Regions from separate parts of the Mesorhizobium sp. RCC_202 genome, predicted to be linked through region 1. Evidence: predicted binding sites of a transcription regulator. Region 1 holds the regulator's gene; the other holds the start of a gene.
What was found. The regulator LexA, encoded in region 1, represses DNA repair genes until DNA is damaged. The targets are predictions, from matches to a motif close to TGTTCNNNNTGTGTTCNG.
Positions count from the first base shown of each region.

Region 1 (15,276 bases):
ATCGCCAATCCGCGCCAGGCTTTCCTCGCGACCCAGCACGGCAAGCACGTCGAAGACGCCGGGCGATGTGCTGCGGCCGGTCAGCGCCGCCCGAAGTGGCTGCGCCACGGCGCCGAGCTTGTGGCCGCCGGCCTGCGCGAAGTCGCGGATCGCAGCCTCTGCCGAAGCCGCGATCCAGTCGCCGGAAACCGTCGCCAGCGCCGCATGGGCCCCCCGCAGGATGGCGCGCGCATCGGCATTGAGCAAGCCTGCCGCCTTCTCATCCAGCGGCAAGGGCCGCTCAACGAAAAGGAATGACGCGCCGTCGAGTAACTCGACCAGGGTTTTTGCCCGTTCCTTGAGGCCGGGCATGGCTGCAAGTAGCTGCGCCTTGCGCTTGTCGTCGAGCTTAGCCGCCAGCGCCGGGCCACCATCGAGATAAGGCAAGGTGGCGACGAAAATGTCGAACAGCGCGTGATCGTCCATCTTGCGCATGTGGACGCCATTCAGCGCATCGAGCTTGGCGAAGTCGAAGCGCGCAGCACCCTTGTTGACGTCGCCGATGTCGAACCAGGCGATCATGTCCTTGATCGATATCACCTCGTCATCGCCATGGCTCCAGCCGAGCCGGGCCAGATAGTTGAGCAGCGCCTCGGGCAGGTAACCCATGGCGCGATAGGCCTCGACGCCGAGCGCGCCATGCCGCTTCGACAGCTTGGCGCCGTCGGCGCCGTGGATCAGCGGGATATGCGACATCGACGGCACGTCCCAGCCCATGGCGTTGTAGATCACGGTCTGGCGCGCGGCATTGGTCAGATGATCGTCGCCGCGGATAATGTGGGTGACGCCCATGTCGTGGTCGTCGACGACGACGGCATGCATGTAGGTCGGGACACCGTCCGAACGCAGGATGATGAAATCGTCGAGATCCTTGTTGGGGAAGCGTACCTCGCCCTGCACACGGTCGTGCACGACGGTTTCGCCCTCGGCCGGCGCCTTGATGCGGATGGCGCCTCGGACACCGGCAGGCGCCTCGGACGGGTCACGGTCGCGCCATGCGCCATTGTAGCGCGGCGGCAGGCCCTTGGCGCGCGCGGCCTCGCGCATCGCCTCGAGCTCGGCGGGCGTCTCATAGGCGTAATAGGCCTTGCCCAGGCGCACGAGTTCCTCGGCCACCTCGCGATGGCGCGGCGCGCGCTGGAACTGGGAGACGGCGTCGCCTTCCCAGGAAAGCCCGAGCCAGGTCAGTCCGTCCAGAATGGCGGCAGTCGCCGCCTCGGTGGAGCGCTCGCGATCGGTATCCTCGATGCGCAGCAGCATCGAGCCGCCGGTGTGCCTGGCGTAGAGCCAGTTGAACAGCGCCGTGCGCGCGCCGCCGATATGCAGGTAGCCTGTCGGCGATGGGGCAAAACGGGTGACGACCTTGTCGGACATGAAACTCTCGGAAAGCGGCGCAGGAAAACACGCATTTTTCGCGCGGACTTTCGCGCGGTGCGGGTTCATGTAGCATAGGCGGTCTTGGGCGCAAGGGGCAGACCCGATGGCTGGACGAGGCCGGGGCGCGGGAGAGGGCGAGGTGACGGCAGCTGGCGTCAGCGAACGCCTGCTGTTTGCCGACGTCAATGCGGTCGAAGCGGTACCGGTTTCACTCCCGGCGACTCCGCTAACCCCCACTGAAATCTCACCGCAAAGCCGCGGCGCGCCACGCCCGGTTTTGCCGGCGCCAATCGTCACACTGCGCAAGCAGCTTCGCCGCCTTTCGCTTCCGGTACTTCGGCAAGGCATCGGTGTCGCTGCAACCACGGAGCTCGATCGCGGCATCGGCTTCCTGCTGGTGCCGGTGTTTCTGGCCGCCGGCGTCATCTATTACTTCTCGCTCAGCACCGAGCCCGATCTCTACAGGCCGCTTGCGACGGTGACCCTGATGGCCGTGTGCGCGGTCGTTTTCCGTTCCTGGCCGAGAACGCATCTCATCTTCATGGCCACGCTGTTCTGCGCCCTGGGCTTTCTGGCTGCCAAGGTCGAGACATGGCGGGCGGCAACACCGATGCTCGGGTCCGAAATCCAGACCCGGCTGACCGGCCGCCTGGTCATCGCCGAGCCGACCGCCAACGGCCGCGTCAGGCTGACCATCGACCTGATTTCAACCGCGCGTCCGACGTTGCGCTATGCGCCGGAGCGCGTCAGGCTTTCGGCGCGCCGGATCCCACCCGACATGCGGGCCGGATCGATCCTGACCGGCTACGCCAAGCTCTTGCCACCGACAGGGCCGGTGCGGCCGGACAGCTACGACTTTTCCTTCGATAGCTATTTTACCGGCATCGGCGGCAGCGGATTTTTCCTGGGCGATCCAAAACTGGTTTCAGCGACGGCCGACGCGCCGTTTGGTTCGAGCGTCGCTCTGGCCATTGAGAATGCGCGGGAAAACATCGCTGACCATATCAGATCCAAGATCGGCGGATCCGAAGGCGAGATCGCGGCGGCGTTGATTGTCGGCGTGCGCGCCGGCATTCCCGAAGAGATCAACGAGTCCATGCGGCGCACCGGCATCTATCACATCATCTCGATCTCGGGCCTGCATATGGCGCTGGTCGCCGGCACGATCTGGTGCTGTTGCGCGGCGCCTTCGCGCTGTTTCCCGATTTCTCGTCGCGCCGGCCGGTGAAGAAATACGCCGCGGCAATCGCGCTCATCTCGATCGCCGCTTATCTCGTCATCTCCGGCATCGTGGTCGCGGCCGAGCGCAGCTTCATCATGCTGGCGGTGATGCTGATTGCGGTGCTTTTCGATCGCGCGGCGCTGACCATGCGCAATCTGGCGATCTCGGCCATCGCCGTCATCCTGGTTTCGCCGCACGAGGTGGTCGGCCCGAGCTTCCAGATGTCGTTTGCCGCGACCGCGGCGCTCGTCGGCGCCTATGCCGGCTGGGCCGACTACCGCGCCGACAAAATACGGGCGCCGCCGGCAAAGCATTCATTCCTGGGTTTCTGGTCGAGAAAACTGGCGGTTGGCGTCGGCGGCGCGGCCATGACATCGCTGATCGCCGGCAGCGCGACGGTGCTGTTCGCCATTTGGCATTTCCAGCGCGTATCGCCGCTCAGCCTGGTGGCCAACCTTGCGGTCATGCCGATCGTCTCACTGATCGTCATGCCGTTTGCAGTGCTGAGCGCATTGGCCATGCCCTTCGGCCTCGACGGCCCGTTCCTCTATGTGATGGGCAAGGGCCTGACGGCGATGGTTGCGATTTCGGCATGGATTTCCGAGCGCTCGCCGGTCGACGCTGTCGGCCTGATCTCGATCCAGTCGGTGCTTCTGGCAACGATCGCGCTTGTCATCGCCACCATGGCGACCACCTGGCTGAGGCTCGCCGCCGCGCCCTTCGCGCTTGCCGCCTTGCTGGCCATTCCGCATGTGCGCACCCCGGACCTTCTCATTTCGGAGGATGCGCATCTGGTGGCGATGCCGATCGGCGGCGGCGAGCTCGCCATCAACCGTGAGCGCGCCAACGAATTCACGACCGACAACTGGAAGCGAGCGCTGCAGTCGGAAACGATCGTGCCGCCGGAGATCTTCGCCAGAGGCGCGTTGGACGTCGCCGATCCAGTCGACCTGCCGCCGGGCTCACCTTTCTACTGCACCGGTGACCTGTGCATCGGCCGGCATCCATCCGGCGCGATCGTCGCGCTCGCCGAGACCCGCGACAGCGCACGCCCAGCCTGCGGCTTCGCCGACCTCATCGTCATCAACGACGCCACGGCCTACAATCCGTGCTGGGATCCGCGCATTCTCGTCGTTACCAAGCGGCAGCTCGCGCTTGACGGCAGTGCCGCCGTCTTCTTCGACACGCAGTCGGCAACGGCGCGGCCAGTCGTTCGCTACGCCGTCGAGCAGCCGTACCGGCCCTGGCACGAGCAGCGGAAATACGCGCGCGAGGCGAGGGGGCTAGCGCCGTACAAAAAGCCGGAGAGGGCGGATGCGAAGCCCTCGCCGCCGGCTCAGTAGATCGCTACGCAATTCCGGACGGAAAACCGCTGTGCACTTTTCCTGGAATTGCTCAGTAACGTCTGATCAGCCCGACAAGCTTGCCCTGCACCTTGACCCGGTCAGGCCCGAAGATGCGCGTCTCATAGGCCGGGTTGGCGGCTTCGAGCGCGATCGAGGCGCCCTTGCGGCGGAAGCGCTTGAGCGTCGCTTCCTCATCGTCGACCAGCGCCACGACGATCTCGCCCGGGCTCGCCGTGTCGGCGTTGCGGATGATGACGGTGTCGCCGTCGAAGATGCCGGCCTCGATCATCGAGTCGCCCTTGACCTCGAGCGCGTAATGCTCGCCGCCCGTGATCATGTCCGGCGGCACGGAGATCGAATGCGTCCGGTGCTGAATGGCGTCGATCGGTACACCGGCGGCGATGCGGCCCATGACCGGGATAGAGATGGCCGAAACGGCATCGTCGTCATTGCTCGGCGAGGGTGCGCGCGATGAAGCCGCCGGCTTGATCTGCCGGCCGAGATTGCCTTGGCCCTGGCCGCCCTGGATGACGCTTGGCGAAAACTTCCTCGCGGCATTGAGGCCGGGCGCGATCGAATCGGGCAGCCGCAGCACTTCCAATGCCCGCGCCCGGTTGGGCAGCCGGCGAATGAAACCGCGTTCTTCCAGCGCCGTGATCAGTCGGTGGATGCCGGACTTCGACGCAAGGTCGAGCGCTTCCTTCATTTCGTCGAAGGACGGAGGAATGCCGCTCTCTTTCAGACGTTCGTGGATGAACATCAGGAGTTCATGTTGTTTGCGCGTCAGCATCGGCCGCCCCCAAGGGTTCAGAAACCAGAATCAGAAAAACAAACCCAGAACAAACACTATCTGTTCCAGTTGTGTTCCGCAACCGTTTAAAGTTTAGTGAATTTGTTAGGACAGCCGAAACCATGTTGCGTCGGCGCGGATGCCGTTGCGAGGGCCGGCTGAGCCTTAGGTCTTGATTCCGTTCCATTTTACAACCCCATCGTTCACAGGAGACGGGGACGTCCACATCGTGAATGCGCAGGGCGGGATAGGCTCTGCCACCCGATTCATCTGCGGCACCGTGAACGAAACGAACTCAAAAGGCCAACGTCGGCATAATTCCGATCTCTCGCCTGGCATCGATGGACCAGCGGACAAGGACAAAAGGGTCTTGCCGTAGCGTGGACGGCGGTGAGACAAACCGCGCATGGCCGGCGGTAGCTTCATATGCTGCGTCGGGCCCGAACGGGAGGCAATTGCATAATGACGGGAATTCCTGATCTGGCGTCTGTTGAGGCGATGGACGCCGCCGATCCGTTGCGCTCCATGCGCGATCGCTTCGTGCTGCCCGATGGGGTCATCTATCTCGACGGCAATTCACTGGGTGCCGCTTCATCCGATGTCTTCAGCGAGATCGAAAACGCCGCCAGGCGTGAATGGGCGCAGGATCTGATCCGCGCCTGGAACACCGCCGGCTGGTTCGACATGCCCGTCGAATTGGGTGACCAGCTTGGGCGCTTGATTGGCGCCGGATCCGGCCAGACGGTCGTCTGCGATACGACTTCGATCAACATCTACAAGGTTTTGCATGCAGCGCTGGCCATGCGGCCTGAACGGTCCGTCATCGTTGCCGAGGGCGATAGCTTTCCGACCGACCTCTACATGGCGGAAGGCGTGGCCTCGACACGGCCCGGCACGGTGCTGAGCCTGGAAGGCGTCGACGCCCCGGCGATCGAGGAATTGATCGACGAACGCGTCGCCGTCATCCTCGTCAACCACGTCAACTACAAGTCCGGTCGGTTGCGCGACATGGCGACGCTAACGCGCAAGGCCCACCAGGCCGGCGCGTTGATCGTCTGGGATCTCTGCCATACGGCGGGTGCGCTGCCGGTGAATCTCGACGGCTCGAATGCCGATTTCGCCATCGGCTGCACCTACAAATATCTCAATGGCGGTCCGGGCGCGCCGGCCTTCATCTATGCCGCGAACCGCCACCACGGCGACATCCGCCAGCCGCTCAGCGGCTGGTGGGGCCATGCAAGGCCTTTCGCCTTCGAACAGGGTTATGCCGCAGGCTCGGGCATTCGCCGGTTCCTGTGCGGAACGCAGCCGGTGTTGTCGATGCGGGCGCTGAAGGGCGCGCTCAATCTCTGGGACGAGGTCGACATGACCGTCGTGCGCGACAAAAGCATCGCGCTGACGGATCTGTTCATCCAGCTTGTCGAAGCCAGATGCGGCGCCTTTGGCCTCGAGCTAGAAAGTCCACGCGATGGCGCCGAGCGCGGCAGCCAGGTGTCCTTCGCCCATCCCAACGGCTACCAGGTGATGCGCGCCTTGATCGAGCGTGGCGTCATCGGCGATTTCCGCGCGCCGTCCACCATTCGCTTCGGCTTCACGCCGCTCTATGTCGGCTATCGCGATGTCTGGGATGCGGTCGGCGTGCTGGAGGATATCCTGCGCACAGGCGCCTGGCAGGACGCGCGCTTTGCGGTCAAGACGGCCGTTACCTGAAGCGGAATCGCCCGCTTAATGGGCCTTTTCGCTGCGTAGACGAAAACGCTGGATCTTGCCGGTCTGGGTCTTGGGCAAGGCCGCGATGAACTTTACTGACCTGGGGTATTTGTAAGGCGCGATCGTTGCCTTGACGTGATCCTGCAGGCGTCTGACCGTCGCGGCGTCCGGCGCCACGCCGGTTGCCAGCACGACATGCGCCTCGACGATCTGACCGCGTTCGCTATCCTCGGCGCCGATGACGGCGCATTCCGTGACGTCGGGGTGTGACAGAAGTGCTGCTTCGACCTCAGGGCCGGCAATGTTGTAGCCGGCGCTGACGATCATGTCGTCGGAGCGGGCGGCGAAATGGAAGAAGCCGTCCTCGTCCTGCACGAAGGTGTCACCGGTCAGGTTCCAGCCGTCGCGGACATAGTCTGCCTGGCGGGTATCGGCCATGTAGCGGCAACCGGTCGGGCCGCGCACCGCCAGCCTGCCAATCGTGCCGCGCGGCAACTCGCGCATCGCGTCATCGACAATGCGCGCCTCGTAGCCGCCCACCGGCTTGCCGGTCGAAGCCGGCTTCCTATCGCCGAAGCGGTTGGAAATGAAGATGTGCAGCATCTCGGTCGCTCCGATGCCGTCGAGGATCGGCTTGCCGGTCTTGCGCGTCCACTCGTCGAAGACAGGGGCGGGCAGCGTCTCGCCGGCCGAAACGGCGACCCGCAGCGACGACAGGTCGGCGCCTTCATCCATGGCTTTCAGCATGGCGCGGTAGGCGGTCGGCGCGGTGAAGGAGATGGTTGCCTTGTAGGTCTCGATGATGTGGATCATGTTGGGCGGTGTCGCCTGCTCCAGCAGTGTCGCCGCAGCGCCGAAGCGCAAAGGGAAAATCGCGAGGCCGCCGAGGCCGAAGGTGAAGGCCAGCGGCGGCGAGCCGACAAAGATGTCTTCGGGCGTCACCTGGAGAATCTCGCGGGCATAGGCATCGGCGATGATCATCAGGTCGCGATGAAAATGCATCGTCGCCTTGGGCACGCCAGTCGTCCCTGATGTGAAGCCGAGAAGAGCCACGTCGTCGCGTCCGGTGTCGACGGCGGTGAAGGTGACGGACTTGTCGAGGGCGGCGCGGTCGAGTTCAGCATCGTGGTTGGCGGTGCCGTCGAAGCCGATGACCTGCTTGAGGAAGGCGCTGTCCTTGGCGCAGGCGGTCATCTCGTCCATCAGCCGCGTATCGCAAAGCGCGATGCCGATTTCAGCCTTGTCGACGATCTTGGCGAGCTCGCCGGCGCGCAGCATCGGCATGGTGTTGACGACCACTGCGCCAACCTTCGTAGCGGCCAGCCAGCAGGCCACCATGGCGGGGTTGTTCGCCGAACGGATCAGCACCCGGTTGCCAGGCTTGACGCCGTAATTTCCGACCAGCGCATGGGCGAGCCGGTTCGTCCAGTCGGACAGTTCCTTGTAGGTGCGGCGGCGGCCATTGCCGATCAGCGCCGTACGATCGCCAAAGCCCCTCGCGACCAGCCTGTCGGTCAGTTCGACGCCGGCATTGAGGCGTTCGGGATAGTCGAAGCCGTCGAGAAGGAAGTCCGGCCATTGGTGCGGCGGCGGCAGATGATCGCGCGTGAAAGTGTCGGTGTGCGCCGAAGGTCCAAGCATGCTGCCGCTATCCTTCCCTGCCTCCCTGAGGGAGGTCGATGCCAGCGTGCCAAACCTGTTCAACAACGCCACCCGGGCAGCGACGGAATGCAGGCTTCGGCCTGTCCAGCTGACCTCCCATTGTCGGCTGTTCGTCGCGCAGGATTGCACCAGCCGAAATTTGTTTCAAGCCTAAAATGTTTTGCTCGCGAGCATTGACGTTGTGCCCTCTGCCGGCCATTGCTGGGGAAAGCTGCGCGTCTTGGGAGGGGCTGGTGGTCGAGCATCGCATCGCGGATTGGGACGATGCCTACACCAATGGGGCGAACATCCCAGGCGGCGACCGCTGGCCGGCGGCCTGGGATAGCCCGGCGCAGGCGTTTCGTGAAAAGCTCCTCGCGCAGGGCAGGGCACAGCTCGACATCGTCTACGGTCAAGCGCCGCGCAACCGCTTCGATCTCTTTCTCCCCAGCGCGAAGCCAAAGGGCCTCGTGGTGTTCATCCATGGCGGTTACTGGATGGAGTCGGACAAGGATTCCTGGTCGCATCTGGCCAATGGCGCCGTCAGCCGCGGCTTCGCCGTCGTCATGCCCTCCTACACCCAATGTCCCGGGATCAGGATCGGCGGTATCGTCGGTGAAATAGCGGTCGCGGTTCGCACCGCGGCAGCGATGGTCGAGGGGCCGCTGATGCTGACCGGACATTCCGCCGGCGGCCATCTCGCCAGCCGCATGATCACCACGACCACGCCGCTGTCGCCCGACGTGGCGCGACGCATACGCCATGTCGTTTCGATTTCGGGCCTGCACGACCTTCGGCCGCTCATGCGCACACAGATGAACGCGACCTTGGCGATCGACGAGCAGGAAGCGCTGAGCGAGAGCCCAGCGCTGCTGCGGCCGATGAACGGCGCGCGCGTGGCATCCTGGGTCGGCGGCGGCGAGCGTTCCGAATTCTTGCGCCAGAGCGCCTTGCTCGCCAACATCTGGACTGGGCTTGGCGCCGTCACAAGCTCGGTGGTCGAGCCCGACCGACATCATTTCAATGTCGTGGATGGTCTCGCCGACCCGGATCATCCTCTGACGCGAATGCTGGTCGACGAATAGGGATTAGCGATCGACTGCGTCGACGGGACGATCGACTGCGTCGACGTCTGTTTAGCGCAGCATCAGCACCCGGCATGCGGCGCCGGCTTGCGCTGCGGGCGCGAAGGGCTCGCGCACGATCAGGCCGTTGGCGTCGGCCAGCATCCGCAGCATCGAGGAATCCTGGATGCCGAAAGGCGTCGCCACCAATTGGCCGGCATCCTCGCGCACGACGGCGCGCACATAATCCTGCCGCAGATCGTTCGCCTGCATCGCGCTGCCCAGCCGGGCCGTGCGCAAATCCTGGCTGTGATCGCGGCCGCCAAGCCGCGCCAGGAGCGGTTTCAGGAAAAGCTGCGAGCAGACGATACTTGCCACCGGATTGCCGGGCAGGCCTACGCAGCGGACATTGCCGAGCCGGCCAAACATCAACGGTTTGCCGGGGCGCATGGCGATCTTCCAGAAATCGAGCTGCATGCCTTCGCCGGTCAGCACGTCATGGATCAGGTCGTGATCGCCGACCGAGGCGCCGCCCAGCGTGACGATGACGTCGGCGCCGGCCTCGACAGCCTTTTTCACCAGCCCGGCAATCGCCTCCGGACGATCGGCGGCGATGCCGAGATCGAGCGCGCGAGCGCCGACCGAGCGCGCGGTGGCGGCGACGCCATAGGCGTTGGACGAGATGATCTGGTCGGGGCCAGGCTCGCTGCCCGGCGGCAGCAATTCGTCGCCGGTGGCGATAATCGCGACCAGCGGCCGGCGCACGACCGTGAGGTTTGGATGGTTGGCTGATGCCGAGAGCGACAGGGCGGCCGGATCGAGCACGCGGCCTTTTTCGAGCAGGACATCGCCTTGACCGAAGTCGAGGCCACGGCGACGGATATTGCGTCCTTGGGCGGTCGGTTCGACCACTTCGATCTGGCCGTCGCCAAGGTCGCGGACATTCTCCTGGATGACGATGGTGTCGGCGCCGTCCGGCAGCGGCGCGCCGGTGAAGATGCGCACGGCCTGGCCCTTGCCGACGGTACCGGCAAAGCCGCGTCCGGCAGGCGCCATGCCGACCACGGAAAGATGCACCGGCACGGAGGCAATATCGGCCGAGCGCGTGGCATAGCCGTCCATGGCCGAGGCATTGAAGGGCGGCTGGGTGCGCAGCGCCACCACCGGCTCCGCCAGCACCCGGCCGGCGGCATCGGCCAGCGCAACGCTTTCGCCCGGCAAAGGTGCTGCGCCATCGAGCAGGCGCTCAAGGGCCTCGGCCACCGGAACCAACGCCATCTAGCTGTTTGCCTTGTAGTCGCCGGAGTTGCCGCCGGTCTTCTCGACCAGCCGGATGCCGGAAATCACCATGGCGCGATCCACTGCCTTGGCCATGTCGTAGATGGTGAGGCAGGCGACCGAGGCGGCCGTCAGCGCTTCCATCTCCACGCCCGTCTTGCCGGTGACGCGGGCAAGCGCGGTGACCCTGAGGCCGGGAAGCGAATGGTCGGGCTCGATCTCGACGGCAATCTTCGTCAAAAGTAGGGGATGGCAAAGTGGAATCAGTTCATGCGTCTTCTTCGCCGCCATAATGCCGGCGATGCGGGCGGTGCCCAGCACGTCGCCCTTCTTGGCGTCGCCGGCCAGGATCATGTCCAGCGTTTCCGACCGCATCGAGACGAAACCTTCGGCGATCGCGGTGCGGGTCGTCTCGGCCTTGTCGCCGACATCGACCATGTTGGCCTCGCCCTTGGCGCCAAGGTGGGTGAGGGCGGGCGTCATCGTCAGACGGCGGCCTCGACCGCCGCCTTGCCCGTGAGAAGCAGGCGCGTTGCGGCCGCCACATCGTTCTGACGCATCAGGCTCTCGCCGACGAGGAAGGTGCCGATGCCGGTCTTCTGCATCCTGATGCAATCGTCATGGGTGAAAATGCCGCTCTCGCTGACCAGCAAGCGACCGCTCGGCACCATCGACGCCAGCCGCTCCGAGGTGTTGAGATTGGTCTCGAATGTTCTGAGATTGCGGTTGTTGATGCCGATCAATCGCGACGACAGTTTTACCGCGCGCTCGGTTTCTGCCTCATCATGCACCTCGATCAGCGCATCCATGCCAAGTTCGAACGCCACGGCTTCGAGCTCGCTCGCCAGGGCATCGCCGACGCTGGCCATGATGATCAGGATAGCATCCGCGCCCCAGGCTCGGGCTTCGTAGACCTGGTAAGGGTCGAACAGGAAATCCTTGCGCAGCGCAGGCAATGACACCGCTTTGCGGGCGCTGGTGAGGAATTCCGGAGCGCCCTGGAAAGACGGCGCGTCCGTCAGCACCGAAAGGCAGGCTGCGCCGCCTTGCTGATAGGCTTTCGCAAGTGCCGGCGGATCGAAATCGGCGCGGATCAGCCCCTTGGATGGGCTCGCCTTCTTGATCTCGGCGATCAGGGCGAAGCCGCCCGATCCGCGCTTTGCCTCAAGTGCGGCAAGGAAACCACGCGGCGCGTCGGCGTCTTTCGCCCGCGCCTTGATTTCGGCGAGCGACAGTTTGCCCTTCGCCGCCGCGATCTCTTCGCGCTTGTAGGCTTCGATCTTGCGCAGGATATCCGACAAGGTTTTATCCGTTCGAAATCTCGATCAGCTTCTCAAGCACGGCAACCGCGCGACCGCTGTCGATGGCCTGCGTGGCAGCGGCGATACCGTCGGCAAGGGTGGTCGCCTTGCCGGCAACGACCAGCCCGGCGCCGGCATTCATCAGCACCGTGTCGCGATAGGCGCCGGCAACGCCGCTCAGCATATCGCGCAGCGCCTTGGCATTGTAGGCCGCTTCGCCTCCACGCAGATCTTTCTTCGTATGGCGCTTCAGCCCAAACGCTTCCGGGGTAAGGGTGAAGCTGCGAATCTCGCCCCCGACAAGCTCGGCCACCTGCGTTTCGCCGGTGGTGGTGATCTCGTCATAGCCATCGCCATGGACGACCCAGGCGTGGTCGGTGCCGAGCGCCTTCAGCGTCTCGGCCACGGGCATGATCCATTCCGGCAGGAACACGCCGACCATTTGGCGGCTGACGCTGGCCGGGTTCGACAGCGGCCCAAGCAGGTTGAAGATGGTGCGCGTGCCGAGTTCGCCCCTGACCGGGCCGACATGCTTCATCGCCGGATGATGGGCCGGCGCGAACATGAAGCCGACGCCGGCCTCCTGGATGCAACGGCCGATCGTCTCCGGTGAAATGTCGACCTTGACGCCGAGCGCCGTCAGCACATCGGCAGCGCCGGTCAGCGAGGACAGGCCGCGATTGCCGTGCTTGGCGACAGGCACGCCGGCGGCGGCAATGACGAAGGCGGATCCGGTCGAGATGTTGACGGAATGCGAATTGTCGCCGCCCGTGCCGACGATGTCGATGGCGCCCGGGGGCGCCTCGACGCGCAGCATCTTGGCGCGCATCGTGGCGACAGCGCCGGAAATCTCGCTCACCGTCTCGCCGCGCACGCGCAGCGCCATCAGGAACCCGCCGATCTGGCCGGGTGTGGCATCGCCCGACATGATAACGTCGAAGGCCTCGCGCGCTTCCTCGAAGGAAAGTGCGGTGCCGGTCGCGACCTTTGCGATGTGTGTCTTCAGCGCGCTCATCGTGTCTGGGCTTGCGAAACGGCGTTCGGATCGACGCGGACGTTGTATTGTGACTGAAGCTGCGCCACCAACTGGTCGAGCAGATCGTCAGACATGCCGGCGCCAAAGGATTTCTGCACGTCCTCCGGAACCGAGCTGCCATCGGCGCCCGCCGGCTCGAAGACCTCGGCGACCTTGAACAGGATCTGCCCGTCGCCGGTGGGCGAGGGGATGAGGCCCGTGCCGCCTTCGCCGACGCCGAACATCGTTGCAGCACCTTCCTTGCCGAAATCGGCATCGTCGGCTTCGCGCTTCAGGCCGCGCTTGGTCTGCTTGTCGAGCTTGAGCTCGCCGGCGATAACGTCGAGCGTGGTGCCGGCCTTGAGGCGCTTTTCGAACTCCTGCGCCTTCGCGTCGAGCCGCTTGTCGGTCTCGGCGGCCGTCCAGTCGGCCACGACTTTCTGACGGACTTCGTCCAGCGTGCGGTCGCGGGCCGGCGTGATCGACTGTACTTCGTAGAAGACGAAGCCGTTGTTGGTCGTGGTCAGGCCCTCGTTCTCGATGTTCGGCTCGGCCGCGAACACCGATTTGATGAGATCGGCCGATTCCGGCAGGTCGTTGACAACAGTGCCGTCCGGCCGCAAGCCGGTGCGGTCGATGGCGTCGATGGTGACCACCTTGAGCTTCAGCTTGTCGGCCGCCTGGGCAAGCGAAGCGCCCGACGCTCGGGTGTCTTCGTAGCTGTCGTGGACGTCGAGCAGGATGCGGCTTGCTTCGCCCAAGGCGAGGTCCTTGCGGATCTGGGCTGAGACTTCGGTAAGCGGCTTTACCACCTGCGGCTTGATCTCGGTAACGCGCAACAGAACCGGGCCGAAGGCGCCCTGGACGACCGGGCTGACCTCATTGGCGTTGAGCGAGAAGGCGGCGTCGGCCACCGCCTTGTCGGCTACCTTGTCCTTGGACAGCGTGCCAAGCAGCGTGTCGGCCTGCGTCTTGCCCTCGGCGGTGACGAGCTTGTCGAAAGTGGCGCCGGCCTTCAGCGAATCATAGGCGGCCTTGGCCGCATCCGGGGTCTTGAACACCAACTGCTCGATGGTGCGCATCTCGGGCGTCGTGTAGCGTGCGATGTTCTTCTTGTAATCGTCGCTGACCTGGCTGTCGGTCACCGCCGACGGATCCATGATGTCCTGCGGCTCCAGCCGGGCATAGGAAAACTTACGGTATTCCGGTGCGGCGTAAGCCTTCTTGTTGGCGTCGAAATAAGTGTTCAAGGCGCTGTCGGACGGGGCCTCGATCGGCTGCGCCAGCGTCTTCGGCAGCACCAGATACTCGATCGTGCGATCCTCGCCGCGGTAAAGCGAAACCGCCTTCAGGAAGGTCTGCGGTACCTTCATTCCGTCCGAGATGGCCTCGACGATCTGCTGGCGCACCGCCACTTGCGAACGGTTCTTGAGATAGTCCTCAGGCCGCATCTCGAGCTGACGCAGCAGATATTCGAAGGTCCTGCGGTCGAACTGGCCGCCGGGACCCTTGAAGGCAGGATCCTCGCGGGTCAACTCGGCCAGCCGATCCTTGGAAAGGCCGAGGCCAAGCTTGCGCGCCTGCTCGTCGAGCACTGCGCCCGAGACAAGCTGCGACAGCACCTGATTGTCGACACCGAGCAGCTTGGCCTGCTCCTGGGTGACGCGCTGGCCATATTGCTGCGAGAGCATGCTGAGCTGGCGATTATAGGCGAGGCGGTATTCGTTGATCGAAACCTCCGTGCCACCGGCGGTGATCACCGCGTGATGGCCAGCCAGGAAGCCGCCCGCCATCCGGGTGGTCACGCCCCAGGCGAGGAAACTCAACACCAGCAAGGACAACAACGCCTTCGCGACCCAGGTACCTGCCGCGCTTCTCAATATACCAAGCATGCATACTTCCGATTTTTGCGCATTTTCGCATGCGCCGAGTCTGAAACAAGCGCAATAGCGCCCTTCCAGCCCACTGTCGATTGCTTTGTCACCTGATTTTGGTAGTGAGGGCGCTGCTTAATGTCGCTCGGAGAATACGCCCCATGACCCCTGGAATCCGCCCGCTCGTTGCCGGCAACTGGAAAATGAACGGCACCAGCGCCTCGCTGAACGAGCTGAGGTCGATCGGCAACGGTTTCATGAGCGGGCTGGATGCGGAAACCGAAGCGGTGGTGTGCGTGCCGGCGACCCTGCTTCAGCGGGCCGCCGAAATCCTGTCGCGCACACCGGTGCGGACCGGCGGCGAGGATTGCCATCCCAAGGAGAGCGGTGCTTTCACCGGCGAGATTTCGGCCGAGATGTTGAAAGATGCCGGCGCCAGCCACGTCATCGTCGGCCACTCCGAACGGCGTGAGCAATTCGGCGAGGACGATGCGATCGTCAATGCCAAGGCCACGGCCGCCTGGCGGGCAGGGCTGGTGGCCATCGTCTGCATCGGCGAGACGCGGGCCGAGCGCGAGGCCGGCACGACGCTCGATGTCCTGTCGCGCCAGGTCGACGG
Region 1 covers NZ_JBFUPO010000005.1:125,106-140,381, reverse strand. Annotated here, with positions in the region: gene gltX (glutamate--tRNA ligase) at 1-1,413, opposite strand, end outside; partial or broken gene AB6802_RS13475 (ComEC/Rec2 family competence protein) at 1,520-3,981, shown strand; gene lexA (transcriptional repressor LexA) at 4,034-4,774, opposite strand; gene kynU (kynureninase) at 5,237-6,484, shown strand; gene AB6802_RS13460 (AMP-binding protein) at 6,500-8,125, opposite strand; gene AB6802_RS13455 (alpha/beta hydrolase) at 8,380-9,210, shown strand; gene glp (gephyrin-like molybdotransferase Glp) at 9,262-10,467, opposite strand; gene moaC (cyclic pyranopterin monophosphate synthase MoaC) at 10,468-10,950, opposite strand; gene trpC (indole-3-glycerol phosphate synthase TrpC) at 10,953-11,768, opposite strand; gene trpD (anthranilate phosphoribosyltransferase) at 11,773-12,783, opposite strand; gene AB6802_RS13430 (peptidyl-prolyl cis-trans isomerase) at 12,780-14,675, opposite strand; gene tpiA (triose-phosphate isomerase) at 14,819-15,276, shown strand, end outside.

Region 2 (15,276 bases), on a different contig from region 1:
TGATCAGCACGGTCACATCGCTATGCGCTTGCGCCGCCTTGGCGACAGCAGCACGCAGTGCCTCGATGTCGCGAAGATCAGCCTTGAGGTAGAGCGGACGCCGGCCAAGCTCTTTTTCAAGGCGGTCGGCAAGGGCGGTGCTCGGCTGCTCGGCGATGTCGATGAAAGCGACCTTGGCGCCCTGGCGCAGAAAGCCTTCCGTCAACGCGGCGCCGATGCCGGAACCGCCACCGGTGATAAGCACCGAGGCGCCGTCGAGGTCGGCAAAACGCGCCGATGGCATCATCTTCTCTTTCTCCCTGCCTTAAGAGCATTTCACCGTTTCACAGAAACGGCGAACCGCTCTATCTCCTTGTTTTCACGCAATTCCGGACGGAAAACCGATCACACTTTTCCTGGAATTGCTCTAGTCGGCGCGCATCCTATCCAGACAAAACGCGAGGGCAAGGGGAGAAACGCGGGATTTCCGACATTATGTCCGACAAATGATCGGTGCCGCCAAAGCGGCGCCGGCAGGTCGGCCGACCCTCGACAGCGCGGTCAGATCGCCTTGGCGTGCAGCGCGCCGCGATAGGAATCGCGCAGGTAGCCGAGCGTGGCGTCGGCATCGACCGGCTTGCCGAACAGATAGCCCTGCCCGCCGGCGCAGCCGAACTGGACCAGGCGGTCGGCCTGGGCCTCATCCTCGATGCCTTCGGCGACGACATCCATGCCGAGTCCCTCGCACATGGCCAGGATGGCGCGGATGATGTGTTCCGACGGCCGGTCGTCAAGGATAGAGGAGACGAAGGCCCGATCGATCTTGAGCTTATCGAAATGGAATTCGCGAAGACGGCCGAGCGAAGACTGTCCAGTGCCGAAATCGTCGAGCGAAACGCGGATGCCGACGCGGCGCAGATCCTCGACGATCTTCTCGGCCGAGGCCGGATCGTTCATCAGGCCGGTCTCGGTGATCTCGATCTCCAGCCGGCGCGGATCGAAACCGGTGCGGTCGAGAATCGCCAATATATGCAGGCCGGTGTTCTGGTCGACGAGCTGCGAAGGCGACAGGTTGAAGGACAGGAACAGCTCCTTCGGCCAGCTGCGCGCCGCTTCGGTGGCCTTGCGCAGCACCAGCTGCGACAACGGGCCGATGATGCCGCGTTCCTCGGCGATCGGGATGAAGACGGATGGCGGCACGACGCCGAGATCGCGGTCGGTCCAGCGCGCCAGCGTCTCGAAGCCGATGGTGCGACGGCTGTTCAAATCGACGATGGGCTGGAAATGCGGCTCGACCTCGCCGGCCGAGACGGCGCGGCGCAGCGCCTGCTCGATGCGGGTGACGCGCTTGGCGGCTTCCTCCATCTCGCGGGTGTAGACGACAACGCGGCCGCGGCCCGAACGCTTGGCGTGGTAGAGCGCGGTTTCGGCCTTGTTGATGAGGATCTCGGTGGTTTCGTCGCCGGAATAAAACAGCGAGCAGCCAACCGAGGCGGAAAGCCTGGCGGTACGCTCGCCGACATCGTAAGGCGCCGACAGGATCTCGATCAGCATGCGTGATTTCTCGGCCGCCTGATCTTCGGAGAACACCATCGGGTACAGGAAGGCGAATTCGTCGGCGCCGATGCGGCAGACGGTGGAGTGGCCGTCCATCGAGGCGCGCAGCCGCATCGCCACCTGGATCAGGATGTCGTCGCCCGCCTTGTGGCCGAAGAGGTCGTTGATCGGCTTGAAGCCGTCGAGGTCGAGGATGCCGACCGTGAAGGGCGCGGGATCGTCGGCGCGATCGCTGATCAGGCGATCGACCTTGTCGTAGAAGCGACGATGGTTGCCAAGTCCGGTCAACGAATCGGTGAAGGCCAGATCCGTATTTTCCTTGCCTGGCTGCCCAGTGCCAAACGTCGTTTGCATCATGTCCCTGTCTGATGTCGGTATTTGCGGTCAGACTGGCAGCAAAGCGTTTAGGAAACGTATCGGAAAATCGATTTTTCCATGATCGGAACGGCTATGCGCCCGGTAGAAGCGGCTTCATCTTCACGCAAGATGGCAGATCGCTATTGATACTCGATTATACGCAACTTCTAATGTGCGAAACGCTTTGTTTGCCAATCACAAATATGTTCCAGACCGGAAAATGAATAACCAGTTCGGGGCCGGGTATGAGTGTGATGGCGATCGAGAAAAAGATACTGAACGCGGCGCACGACCGGGCCGTGTTTCAACGCCGCATCCGGGTTCTCTCCGAACATATCGGCGCCGTGCTGGGCGCCGAGGGCACCGTTCTCGACCTCGGCTGCGGAGATGGTTCCCTCGCGAAGGCGGTGATGGACAGGAAACCAGGGCTGAATTTTCGCGGGATCGATGTTTTTCTCCGTCCGCGCACAGCCATCCCCGTGGAGATTTTCGACGGCACGACGATACCGGCGGCTTCCGGATCGTTCGACTGGGTGACCATCGTCGACGTTCTCCACCATACCGACAATCCCGGCCATCTTGTCGCCGAGGCCGCCAGGGTCGCCCGCAAGGGCGTCGTCATCAAGGACCATCTGCGCGACGGGCCCTTGGCCTACAGCACGCTCAGGTTCATGGACTGGGTGGGAAACAGGGGCCACGACGTAAGGCTGCCCTACAACTATCTGTCCAAGCGGGAATGGAATGCGATTTTCGATCAGGTGGGGCTCAAGGCCCAGGCCTGGCGCGAGAACCTGGCGCTTTATCCGTTCCCGGCGAACCTTTTGTTCGACAGGGGCCTGCACTTCGTCGCGGCGCTTCGATGAGCGGCTGGCAGCGATCGAAGCTTCACACGGCTTTCTGATCGTCGCGAAACACCCAGACCGATGAAAGCACATAGCTCGCCGCGCCCGCGGCGAGCGTGATGACGGCTGACATGACCAGCGGCGGCGCGGAAAATACCGACACGGCGACATGGGCGGACAGACCCGCAAACAGCGCGCAGACCAGTTGGGTGGCGAGATAGCGCGGAAAGGCGCGGCCATGGCCGTGCCGTCCTTCGAAGGTCCAGCTGCGCTGTGCCGAATAGGCCATGACGAACGCCAGCAGATAGGCGATGACGCTGCCGGCAAACGGTGGCACCCCGGCCGAAACCAGGGCCCACGACAACACAAAAAACATCAGCGCCGCGCCAATGCCGACCACGGCGAACCGGACAAATCGCGCCGTGGCCAATTTTCGCGCAAGCCCGTTCATTTTTCGGCAGATAGGACCGACTCGGCCGGCCGCCCGGCCTGGGCTGCTTTCAGCCGCTTTACCGGGATCTCGAGAACACCCAGCAAGAAGGCCGAGAAGAACGATTGCAGTGAAATAACGATCAGGCTGAGTCCCAGCACGACAATGCGCGGAATTTCGGGATCCTGCAAAGGACCGAAGCCACGGCTCGCCCAACACCACAGCGCGTAGCCGAAAAACAGCGCGCCGCCGGCGAAGCAGATGCCGGCATTGCCGGCCAGACGGTCGGTGCTGAGCGTGCTGGTCAGCCAGTCCGATCGTTTGTTGCGCGGCAGGATGCCGGTTATCTCGGCGTAATAACGCGAAATGGCGCCGAACGTGATGAGCTGGACGCCAACGACGACCATGAAGCAGGCGGCGACGAATGTGTTGATGTCGAGCGACAAATTGTCGATCACCTGCAGCGGTCCCAGCAACAGCAGCGTCACCAGCGACGCGCCAAGGCTGAGCAAGACCGTGCCGGGGATGAAGAACATCCAGCGCGGGTTGTGCACCAGCAGGAATTTCAGATGACGCCAGCCGTCCCGCCAGGTCCGCAGATGCGGCGCACGGCTGCGGCCATCGGGCTTCAGCGTGGTCGGGACTTCCTCGATGCGGAGGTCGGCAAGGGCGCTGCGAACCACCATCTCGCTGGCGAATTCCATGCCGCTCGTCTGCAGGTCGAGCGCCCTGATGCGCTCGGCGTTGAAGCCGCGCAGGCCGCAGTGGAAGTCGCCCGTCTTGATGCGAAAGAACAGGCGGCCGATGAAGCTCAGCACCGGATTGCCGAGATAGCGGTGGAGGGCAGGCATGGCGCCAGGCTCGATGCCCCCCTGGAAACGGTTGCCCATGACCAGATCCGCGCCGTCGCGCAGGCGCGAGACGAAGGCCTCGAGCGCGCCGAAATCATAACTGTCGTCCGCATCGCCCATGATGATGTAGCGGCCGCCGGCGGCATTGATGCCACCGAGAAGTGCCGCGCCGTAACCTTTCTGCGGCACCGGCACGACGCGGGCGCCGTTTTCGGCCGCGATCTGCTGCGAGCCGTCCGTGCTGCCATTGTCGGCGATCAGCACCTCACCGGCGATACGCGCCCTGTCGAGGAACGCCTTGGCCTTGCGGATACAGGTCGCCAGCGTCTCGGCCTCATTGAGGCACGGCATGAGGATGGTGAGTTCGAGTTCCTCGGCCGCGGCGGTGCGGATGGCGGTGACGGCGTTCATGGTCATTGTTCCATCGATGACTTCCGTCCGGCGTCGTCCGGCGGGCGGCACTCGACGGTCACCGTTGCATGGCAAGGCTTAAGAAAACGATGACGCGCAGCATCATCTTGTCTCCAACTCATGGTTTAGGAGCTTGCGGTGGCCTGACAGCAATCTTCAAAATGTGGCGATTGGCAGGAGCCGCCGAGTTCCGTATATCGACGGCACACAGGATCGCCGGAGACCGCAAATGCCGCTCAGAATAGCCGTCCAGATGGATCACGTCTCCACCGTGTCGATCGCCGGCGACACCTCGTTTGCGCTGTCGCTGGAGGCGCAGCGGCGCGGCCACAAGCTTTTCCACTACACGCCCGACCGGTTGTCGATGCTGGGTGGCAAGGTGTTCGCGCGCGTCGAGGCGATGCAGGTGCGCGACGAGAAGGGCAACCATTTCTCGCTCGGCGAGACGGTGCGCACCGATCTCTCGGAAATGGACGTGATCCTGCTTCGTCAGGACCCGCCCTTCGACATGAATTACATCACCACCACGCATATATTGGAGCGCATCCACCCGAAGACGCTGGTGGTCAACGACCCGGCCTGGGTGCGCAACAGCCCTGAGAAGATCTTCGTCACCGAGTTTCCCGACCTGATGCCGGAGACGCTGATCACCAAGGACCCGCAGGAGGTCGCTGCGTTCCGCAAGGCGTTCGGCGATATCATCGTCAAGCCGCTCTACGGCAATGGCGGCGCCGGCATCTTCCATCTCAAGGAGGATGACCGCAACCTCGCCTCGCTGCTCGAAATGTTCGGCCAGCTGTCGCGCGAGCCCTATATCGTGCAGCGCTACCTGAAGGACGTGCGCAAGGGCGACAAGCGCATCATCCTGATCGACGGCGAGCCGGTCGGCGCCATCAACCGCGTGCCGGCCGACCACGATTCCCGCTCCAACATGCATGTCGGCGGCCGCGCCGAGAAAACAGAGCTTACCGAGCGCGAGCGCGAAATCTGCGCCCGCATCGGCCCGGCCCTGAAAGAGCGCGGCTTCATCCTGGTCGGCATCGATGTGATCGGCGACTACATGACCGAGATCAACGTCACCTCGCCGACCGGCGTGCGCGAGGTGCAGCGCTTCGGCGGCGCGGATATCGCGGCCCTGTTCTGGGACGCGGTGGAAGGGAAGCGGCGCTAGCGGGTATGGACGCACTCCCTGATGCGCAATATGGATAGGGCCTGCCGTGGCGCCCGCAGGTTCGCCGCGTTGCCGAGGCAGGCGATGACGACGTTCGTTCAATGACGCTGCACGGGCGGGTTGGCCTTTCGATTTTGCCGCCGCGCCCGTAAAAGTGTCGATATCGGGGAACCTGATTATGACCGACAACAAGCCGGCCGCAGACGTTACCAAGGATTGGCAAGCAACGCAGGGTCAGAAGTCCTCCGCAGCGCGGCTGCGCCTTTTCGCCGTGCTGTGTTGGATCGTGGCCATTGGCGGCGAGATCGCCGGGATCGTTCTGCTCTACCAGCACAAGTTCGACCATGGCAACCTGCCGCTGCTGATCGGCATTCTGGTGGGAATCGCGATTTTCGCAATCGCCGGTAACTTGCTGTGGAAAGCAGCCAACCGGCACGACCCGGCAAGCGCATCCGACACGGCAAGGTTCTTCTTCCAAAACCAGCTCGGCGCGATCATCACGCTGATCGCCTTCCTCCCGTTGGTCCTCCTTATCCTCACCGACAAGAACATGGACCCGCGGACCAAGAAGGTTGCCGGCGGCGTCGGTGCTGTGCTGGCGGTGCTGGCGACGGTGATGGGGGTCAGCTTCAAGCCCCCGTCGGTCGAGCAGTACACCCAGGACATGAATGCGTGCGCGACCCAGATCAGGGCCGGGCAGCCAACCACGGCCTGTTCGCCCGAGGTCGCCGCCCAGGCGCAGGAGATCGCCACGGACACTGCCGCGGTGACAGCGGCGACGAAGGACGCGAGCCACCCCGCCGGTCAGGATATCGTGTACTGGATCGCCCCGGAAAACGGAGCCGCGAAGTCCTCGGAGCCGCATGTTTTCCACCTCTGCGCAGCCGTGAGTCCGCTGAAGGACAAGACCGTCAACAGCGGCTCCGTGACGGAGGCCTACGCACAAAACGCCATTCGCATCACGAAGCAGATCGATATGGAACAGAAACAGTGCGGGTTCTCTGGCACGCAATGAGCCCACCCGCGTTGCATCGCGCCTGGGCCCTTCAACGATCCGGCCTGGGTGCGCAACGGCCTGGACATTCGCCTCGGGCCGTATCATTTGTTCCTGTAATGTTCTTGCCTAAGCCGTAAATCTGTGGTTGTCTGAGCCGAGCCCACTCGCGGATTGATCGTAGAACCACGCGCGGGCCGGCATCGGGGGCTTGTTAAACATGGTGGCGCGGGTTCGCACGGTGGCATTCCAGGGCATCGAGGCCGTGCCCGTCGATGTCCAGGTGATGATCGCGCCGGGCAAGGTCGGCATGCAGATCGTCGGCCTGCCGGACAAGGCGGTCGCGGAAAGCCGTGAACGCGTGCAGGCAGCGCTGCATGCGTCGGGCCTGTCGATGCCGTCGAAGAAGGTCACGGTCAACCTGGCGCCGGCGGACCTGCCGAAGGAAGGCAGCCATTACGACCTGCCGATCGCGCTCGGCCTGATGGCAGCCCTTGGCGCCATTCCGGGCGATATGCTGGCCGGCTATGTCGTGCTCGGTGAACTGTCGCTCGATGGCATGACCGCGGCGGTTGCCGGAGCTCTGCCGGCGGCGATCGGCGCCAATGCCGAAGGCAAGGGGCTGATCTGCCCCTTTGCCTGCGGGCCGGAAGCGGCCTGGGCGGGTAAGGACTTCGATATTCTGGCGCCGCGCAGCCTGATTGCCATCGCCAACCATTTCCGCGGCACGCAGGTGCTGTCGCGGCCGGAGGCCGGCATCCAGGTCGCGGCGCGCGACCTGCCGGACCTCGCCGACATCAAGGGCCAGGAGAGCGCGAAGCGGGCGCTGGAAGTGGCGGCGGCCGGCGGCCACAACCTGCTGATGGTCGGCCCGCCAGGTGCCGGTAAATCGATGCTGGCGCAGCGCCTGCCTTCAATCCTGCCGCCGCTGGCGCCGAAGGAGCTGCTCGAAGTGTCGATGATCGCTTCCGTCGCCGGCGAGCTCGGCGAGGGCAAGCTGACCGACCGGCGGCCGTTCCGCGCGCCGCACCATTCGGCCTCGATGGCGGCGATGGTCGGCGGCGGCATACGCGCACGACCAGGCGAAGTCTCGCTCGCCCATAATGGCGTTCTCTTCCTCGACGAATTCCCGGAATTCGCGCCGCAGACGCTGGACGCGCTGCGCCAGCCGCTGGAAACCGGCGACTGCATGATTGCGCGCGCCAACCACCGTGTCACCTATCCGGCGCGCATCCAGCTGGTGGCGGCGATGAACCCGTGCCGCTGCGGCATGTCGGGAGAGCCGGGCTATCGCTGCCTGCGCGGCGACCGCTGCCGCACCGATTACCAGGCGCGCATCTCCGGCCCATTGCTCGACCGCATCGACCTTCGCATCGAAGTGCCGGCGGTTTCGGCAAGCGACCTGATCCGGCCGGACAAGGCCGAAATCAGTGCGGCTGTGGCGCAGCGCGTGGCGCGGGCGCGGGCCATGCAGCGCGAACGGCTGGAGAAGCTCGGCGCCGCGGCTACCACCAACGCGCATTGCCCGCCGTCGATCATCGAGGCGATCGCCAGGCCGGATTCGGCCGGGCTGACGCTGCTCAAGGACGCCAGCGAGAAACTCGGTTTTTCGGCGCGGGCCTATCACCGCGTGCTGAAAGTGGCGCGCACGCTGGCCGACCTCGACGCCAGCGAGACGGTCGGCCGTATCCATCTGGCCGAAGCGATCTCCTACCGGATGAGCGCGGAGCGGATGGCGCAGGCGGCGTAGCTGCGAAAAGACGCCGCAAGCGCGCCGATGCTGACCGCCCTTTCCTCGCTCCCGTCAATCGGTTGCGGGGATCAGCTTCCGCAGCGTCGGCGTCAGGATCATGCCGAAGGTCAAGACATCGCCGTAAGCCCGCGCGGAAAGCATCGCGCCGTGCACGGTCGCCATGAAGGCTTCGGCCTCGATGCGCGGCGAAGCGGAGACCGTCAGTGTGCCTTGCTCGGCGCCGCGCTCGATGACGCCTGTCAGCCATCCCGAGAGAAACTGAAAATAGGCCTTCACTCCCACGGCGACTTCCGGCGGCAGGGCGGGAAGCTCGCTGGCAAGCAGCGCGCAGACGCAGAACGGCCTGCTCGCATCCTCGATGCATTGGGCCCAGAAGCCGGCGTAGATCCGAAGCAGCTCAGCCGGTTCGGATACATTGCGCTCAAGCTCTGCGAACCCTGTGACAGCGTCCTCGAGGTAGCGCTTGACCAGCGTCCGGACGAGGTCGGCCTTGCTGGGGAAATGGTGATGGATACTGGCTTTGCGGATGCCGATCACTTCAGCGATATCAGCATAGCTGAAGCCGTTGTAGCCGCCGGCGACGATGAAGGTTCGCGCGGCGGCCAGGATGTCATCGGCAGTGGTCGAAGGCTTGCTCATAACTTGCTTCCAGCAGAGAGCTGTCGCTATCTTAGCTTACGGCACGAGTCGACTTGCGACGAGCGTCGCCGACCGACAGCCATATGGCCGACACGAGGAAGTAGAAAGCGCCAAACGCGGCATAGGGCGCGATGTTGGCGATGCCAATGATCTCAGTGCCGCCGGCCATCTTCACGAAGAAGAGACCTGCCAGCGCCGATTGGGCGCCGCTCAGGATCATCGCCCATTGCGCACCGTTGGTCTTCCAGCGCCGCGCCGCGGTCACGAGCTGAAGCGCGCCGGAGACAACGGCCCAGACGCCATAGGCCGAGAGCACTGCGTTCATGCTGTGGCCAAGCGCGATGGCAATTGCAATCGCGGTAATGATGCTGACAACGAAATTCAGCAACTGCGACGTGTTACGGCCGAGCCCGCCGGTGCGCCGGGCGTCGACGTAATTCGCAAGCGCGTCCCATGCGGGGTAGGCAACCAGCATGATTGCGGCGACCGGTGGGCTGCTTTTCGCGACGGTGAAAGCCGCCGCAACCCAGGCTGCCGATACGGCGAACCGGAGATAATAGTAGGTTTTGAGCCAAGCACCTGAAGATAGGGCGTTTGATGACGGGGCGCGGCTCTGATCGTTCATTTGTTCAAGCATGATGGGGTCTCTCGTTCAACTGCCTACCAACTAGTAGGTAGCCTGCAGGTCGTCAAGACGTCCACGGCCGATTGGCGATCACCCTCTCGTTTATGTGATCGATGCTCGCTTGTGCTTGCGCATTGACCAATCGTGCCGCCGGACAAGGCGGTCGACGGCGCCGCCGGCCTGCTCGGGAAAATGTCTGCCCGGCAGAGGCTAGCGCCGCCCCTCATCTGGCTGCCGCCATCTTCTCCCCGTGAACGGGGAGAAGGACTTGTCGTCCCCGATTTCGCCAATTGGCGGCGTAGCAGAGGAAGCGCCGGCGTTGCGGCAGCCACTTTCTCCCCGTTAAACGGGGAGAAATGCCTGCAGGGCAATGAGGGGGCAGCGTCGGCCTATGAATGATCATCCCAGCCTAACGCGGCAGACTTCGATGCACTGCCCTTACTTGTTCAGTCCTGCGCCTTCAGCTCCAGGCGCCGCTTATGCAGCACCGGTTCGGTATAGCCGTTGGGCTGGCTGGTGCCTTTGAACACCAGGTCGCAGGCGGCCTGGAAGGCGATCGATTGGTCGAAGTCCAGCGCCATCGGGCGGTAGAGCGGATCGCCGACATTCTGGCGATCGACGATTGCCGCCATGCGCTGCAGCGAATCGCGGACCTGGATCTCCGAGCAGACCTGGTGGCGCAGCCAGTTGGCGATGTGCTGCGAGGAGATGCGCAGCGTGGCGCGATCCTCCATCAGGCCGACATCGTTGATATCGGGCACTTTGGAGCAGCCGACGCCCTGGTCGATCCAGCGCACGACGTAACCCAATATGCCTTGCGCATTGTTGTCGAGCTCGCGCTGGATCTCGTCCGGCGTCCAGTTCGGCCGCACGGCTACCGGCACCGACAATATGTCGTCGAGCTTGGCCTTCGGCCGGCTCTTCAACGCTGCCTGCACGGCGTGCACGTCGACCTTGTGATAATGCGTGGCATGCAGCGTCGCCGCCGTCGGCGACGGCACCCAGGCGGTGTTGGCGCCGGCCTTCGGATGGGCGATCTTCTGTTCCAGCATCGCCGCCATCAGATCCGGCATCGCCCACATGCCCTTGCCGATCTGCGCATGGCCGGCCAGCCCGCATTCCAAGCCGGTGTCGACATTCCACGCCTCATAGGCGGAAATCCAGGCGGCCTGTTTCATGTCACCCTTGCGGATCATCGGGCCGGCTTCCATCGAGGTGTGGATCTCGTCGCCTGTACGGTCGAGGAAGCCGGTGTTGATGAACACCACGCGCTCGCGTGCCGCGCGGATCGCCTCCTTGAGGTTGACGGTGGTGCGCCGCTCCTCGTCCATGATGCCCATCTTGATGGTGTTTTTCGGCATGCCAAGCAAGGTCTCGACGCGGTCGAAGATCTCGACGGCGAAGGCGACTTCTTCCGGCCCATGCATCTTGGGCTTCACCACATACATCGAACCCGCGCGGGAATTGGCGCGCCGGCCGTTTTCGCCGACGTCGTGCAGCGCGATCAGCGCGGTGAGCGCTGCATCCATGATGCCTTCCGGCACTTCATGACCGTCGCGGTCGGTGATCGCCGGATTGGTCATCAGGTGTCCGACATTGCGCACCAGCATCAGCGAGCGTCCCGGCAGCAAAAGCTGGCCGCCATTCGTTGCTGTGTAGCGGCGGTCGGGGTGGAGCGTGCGGGTGAAGGTCTTGCCGCCCTTGGTGATCTCTTCGGCGAGGTCGCCCTTCATCAGGCCGAGCCAGTTGCGGTAGACGACGACCTTGTCCTCGGCATCCACCGCGGCGACCGAATCCTCGCAGTCCTGGATGGTGGTCAAGGCCGATTCCAGGATGACGTCGGCGATGCCGGCCGGATCGGTCTTGCCGATTTGGTTGGCGCGGTCGATCACGATCTCGATATGCAGGCCGTTCTTGACCAAAAGCACAGCTTCGGGATTGGCGGCATCGCCGCGATAGCCGGCAAACTGCTTTGGATCGGCCAGCGTGGTCGTGCTGGCGCCCTCGCCGAGCTTCAGCGCGCCGTTCGCCACCGACAGCCCGTTGACGCCGGCCCATTTGCCCAGGGTCAGCGGCGCCGACTGGTCGAGGAAATCCTTCGCCCAGGCGATGACCTTGGCGCCGCGCGCCGGGTTGAAGCCCTTGCCCTTTTCGGCGCCGCCGGTCTCGGGAATGGCATCGGTGCCGTAGAGCGCGTCATAGAGCGAACCCCAGCGCGCATTGGCGGCGTTGAGCGCGTAGCGCGCATTCATCACCGGCACGACCAGCTGCGGACCGGCGACGACCGCGATCTCCGGATCGACATCAACGGTGCTGACCGAGAAGGCAGGACCTTCCGGCACGAGATAGCCGATCTCCTTCAGGAAATTCTTGTAGGTTTCCATGTCGATCGGAGCGCCGTTGGCGCGGTACCAGGCATCGAGTTTTTCCTGCATGGCGTCGCGCTTGGCGAGCAGGTCGCGGTTCTTCGGCGCCAGATCATGGACGATCGCCGAAAAGCCGGTCCAGAATTGTTCCGCGTCGATGCCGGTGCCGGCCACGGCTTCGTTGGCGACGAAGTCATGCAGCTCGCGGGCGATTTGCAACCCGGCGATCTCGATGCGGTTGGTCATCAGCGCGTCTCCAGATGGTAGGCTTTGCCGGGCCTTTGGCATGTTTGGGGTCGCGGGGTCAATTCGGCTTAGGGTGTAGGATGTCTTCTCCCCGTTCTACGGGGAGAAGATGGCGGCAGCCAGATGAGGGGCGGCGCGGCATTCCGTAAAGTAGGCGGTGCCGCGAAATCGCGCTGGCTGGCGCTGCCCCTCATTCGCCCTTCGGGCACCTTCTCCCCGTAGAACGGGGAGAAGGAAGGGGCGCCTCACACCGCAATCCTTGGCCTTCCCGACGCCACCGCGACCACATGCGCCTCGATGAACATGCGCTGGCTTTCGACCGTCGAAACCTTGAACTCGGTCGAGACATCGATCTCGGCATTGTCGGTGCCGGCATCCCTGGCGCGCTCCGCCACGATCGTCCGCACATCGGCTTCCGCCGCCGCGATCGCTTTCGCCTCGTCGGTGAAGTCGCGCACCGTTTGTCCCGACGCCAGCCGGAACAGCCCTTCCTTGGGCTGGCTGACGCGGGCCTCGGCCGAAACGCGGACCTGGCCGACGACGGCGCCGAGCGCGTTGGCGACGTCGGTGTCTTCCGGCACCACGCAGCCATTGCCGATCAGCGGCGGCAGGCCGGCATAGTGCAGCGGCGCGGAAGCGCCGAGGCCGATGACCGGCCGGTCGAGCGCCACGGTGAAGCGGGCGATGCCGGGGTGCGCGTCGACGGCGCGCTGCACCAGCGCGTGCGCCACGGTCGCCGCACCATCGAGCCCGTCCTCGGCGAAGGCGGTTTCGAGGATGTATTCGGCCGACCAGCGGGTCAGCGTCACCAGCACGCGCTCGGAAATCGCTTCCGGCGAAGCAGCGATGTTTTGGCCGCGGCCATCGCGGCGGCGCGAAAACAGCTCGGCGCCGAGGCGCGCGGTGGCGGCGTCCCAATTGGCCTGTTTTCCGACGACATGGGCGGCATCGGACGGCGTGAAACCCGAGATGTGCACGAGACCCCGCGATACCAGCCGGTTCAGCGTGGCGTTCTGGGCGTTGGAGCTGAGCAGCCTGTCGAGCGCCAGCGGCACCGCACCGATCGCCTCGTAGAGTTTTGCTTCCGGCGGGGTCAGCCCGGCGGCGAGCCTGTCGGGCACGCCGGTGCGCATGGCGAAGCGTCCGTCCATGCGGCCGGGGTTCGGCGCGCGCAATTGCCGGTCGAGCTCGGCGGTCACCGCCTCGCCATGCATCAGGCCGGCCAGCGCCAGCGGCACCAGGCGGCGCGGTCCGAGCAGGATCTGCGGGTTGAGCACGCCCTCTTCCAGCGCCACTTCGGAATCGCCGCCGAGACCGAAGGTGCGCATGGCGACGGCTTCCACCATGGTGCGAAAACCGCCGACGGTGGCGCCTTCCGGGTCGAGGCGCGGGCGGCCCCCATCCAGCACGGCGACGTCGGTGGTGGTGCCGCCGATGTCCGACACCATGGCGTCGTCGAGGCCGGTCATGTGGCGAGCGCCGACGAGGCTGGCGGCCGGGCCGGACAGGATGGTCTCGATCGGCCGCTGGCGGGCAAAGGCCGCTGAGACCAGAGCGCCGTCGCCGCGCACCACCATCAAGGGGGCGGCGATGCCGCGCGCTTCGAGAAAGCCCTCGGTTGCCGCGACCAGCCGGTCGATCATCGAGATCAGCCGGGCGTTGAGCAACGTGGTGAGCGCGCGGCGCGGGCCGCCGAGCTTGGCGGAAAGCTCATGGCTGGCGGTGACCGGCAGGCCGGTCTTGTCGCGGATGAGGTCGCGAGCGGTGAGCTCGTGCGCCGGATTGCGCGTGGCGAAATAGGCGCAGACGGCAAAGCCCGACACCGAGCCGCCGAGTTCCGGCAAGGCCGCTTCGAGGCCGGAAAGATCGAGCTTGGCCGCATTGCCGTGGACGTCATGGCCGCCGGGGCAGAACACGACCGGGTCGGTGCCGAGCGCCGTCTTCAACCCGTCGCGGGCAAGGTCGGCCTCGGAAAAGCCGATCATGACCAGCGCGACGCGCCCGCCCTGGCCCTCGACCAGCGCGTTGGTGGCAAGCGTGGTCGACATCGAGACGAGTTTTATCGCCTTCGGGTCGGTGCCGGATTTTTCCAGCACCGCATCGACCGCGCCGGAAATGCCGACGGCGAGATCGTGGCGCGTGGTCAGCGCCTTGGCCTTGGCCAGCACCTTGCCTTTGAGGCCGCCCGCCTCGGACCACAGCACGGCGTCGGTATAGGTGCCGCCGGTGTCGATACCGAGGAAGAGGGGCGTGGGCTTGGCGGTCATGGAAAGGTCCGGGCGTTTTGGTGCCTGCCCCTTAGCCGATACAAGTGGATGGATAAAGGCGGGAGGAGTGGGCCAAGGGTGAAGAGGGGTGCGTAGACGATGAGACGCCGGCGCGAGGCCCCCCTCTCTGTCCTGCCGGACATCTCCCCCTCAAGGGGGGAGATCGGATGTATCGCGGGCCTTCGCCAATCTTCAACGTTGCAGAATAGGTGCCGGCGCTGAAGTCGCCAATCTCCCCCCTTGAGGGGGAGATGCCCGGCAGGGCTGAGAGGGGGGCCTCGCGCCAACTTCTCTGATTGGCTACCCCACAAACCCCACCCTTTTATGGCTGCCATCACAGAACGGCTTGTTCGCCGAATGCCCGCAGCGGCACAAAAACACCTTCGTTGTGCGCGCAATGGTATGCCCCGTGCCGGTAACGATCTCGGCATTGCCTTCGACCTTGAGCGGGCCGTTGACCGTGGGGGTTACCGCCAGCGGGCCATTCCTCGCGTCCAGCGTCTGCGCTTCCTTCAGCGGCGGCTCGCCGGTGGCGGCGAAGCCGGCCTTGATGTGGCTGTTGTCGCAGAACGGCTTGTTCTGCGACAGGCCGCAGCGGCAGAGCGTGGCGCGCAACAACGTCTCGTCGCCGAGCACGATCTCGGCATGCACGGCCAGCGGCCCGTTCTCGCGCAGCCGCACGGTGTTGACCACCGGCGGCTTCTCCTGCGGCCCGCCATCCTTGCGATTGTAGCCGATGGCGCCGGACGGACAGTTTTCGGCCAGCGCCACGACCTGTTCGACACTCG
Region 2 covers NZ_JBFUPO010000001.1:855,541-870,816, forward strand. Annotated here, with positions in the region: gene AB6802_RS04030 (SDR family NAD(P)-dependent oxidoreductase) at 1-286, opposite strand, end outside; gene AB6802_RS04035 (putative bifunctional diguanylate cyclase/phosphodiesterase) at 541-1,890, opposite strand; gene AB6802_RS04040 (class I SAM-dependent methyltransferase) at 2,148-2,756, shown strand; gene AB6802_RS04045 (GtrA family protein) at 2,779-3,186, opposite strand; gene AB6802_RS04050 (glycosyltransferase family 2 protein) at 3,183-4,427, opposite strand; gene gshB (glutathione synthase) at 4,657-5,598, shown strand; gene AB6802_RS04060 (hypothetical protein) at 5,777-6,613, shown strand; gene AB6802_RS04065 (YifB family Mg chelatase-like AAA ATPase) at 6,813-8,342, shown strand; gene AB6802_RS04070 (TetR/AcrR family transcriptional regulator) at 8,397-8,984, opposite strand; gene AB6802_RS04075 (DUF308 domain-containing protein) at 9,016-9,621, opposite strand; gene AB6802_RS04080 (malate synthase G) at 10,056-12,221, opposite strand; gene AB6802_RS04085 (hydantoinase/oxoprolinase N-terminal domain-containing protein) at 12,467-14,488, opposite strand; gene AB6802_RS04090 (CDGSH iron-sulfur domain-containing protein) at 14,789-15,276, opposite strand, start outside.
Region 2: a site for LexA is predicted at 6,702-6,719, ahead of AB6802_RS04065 (YifB family Mg chelatase-like AAA ATPase). Genes of this name have one in related genera too.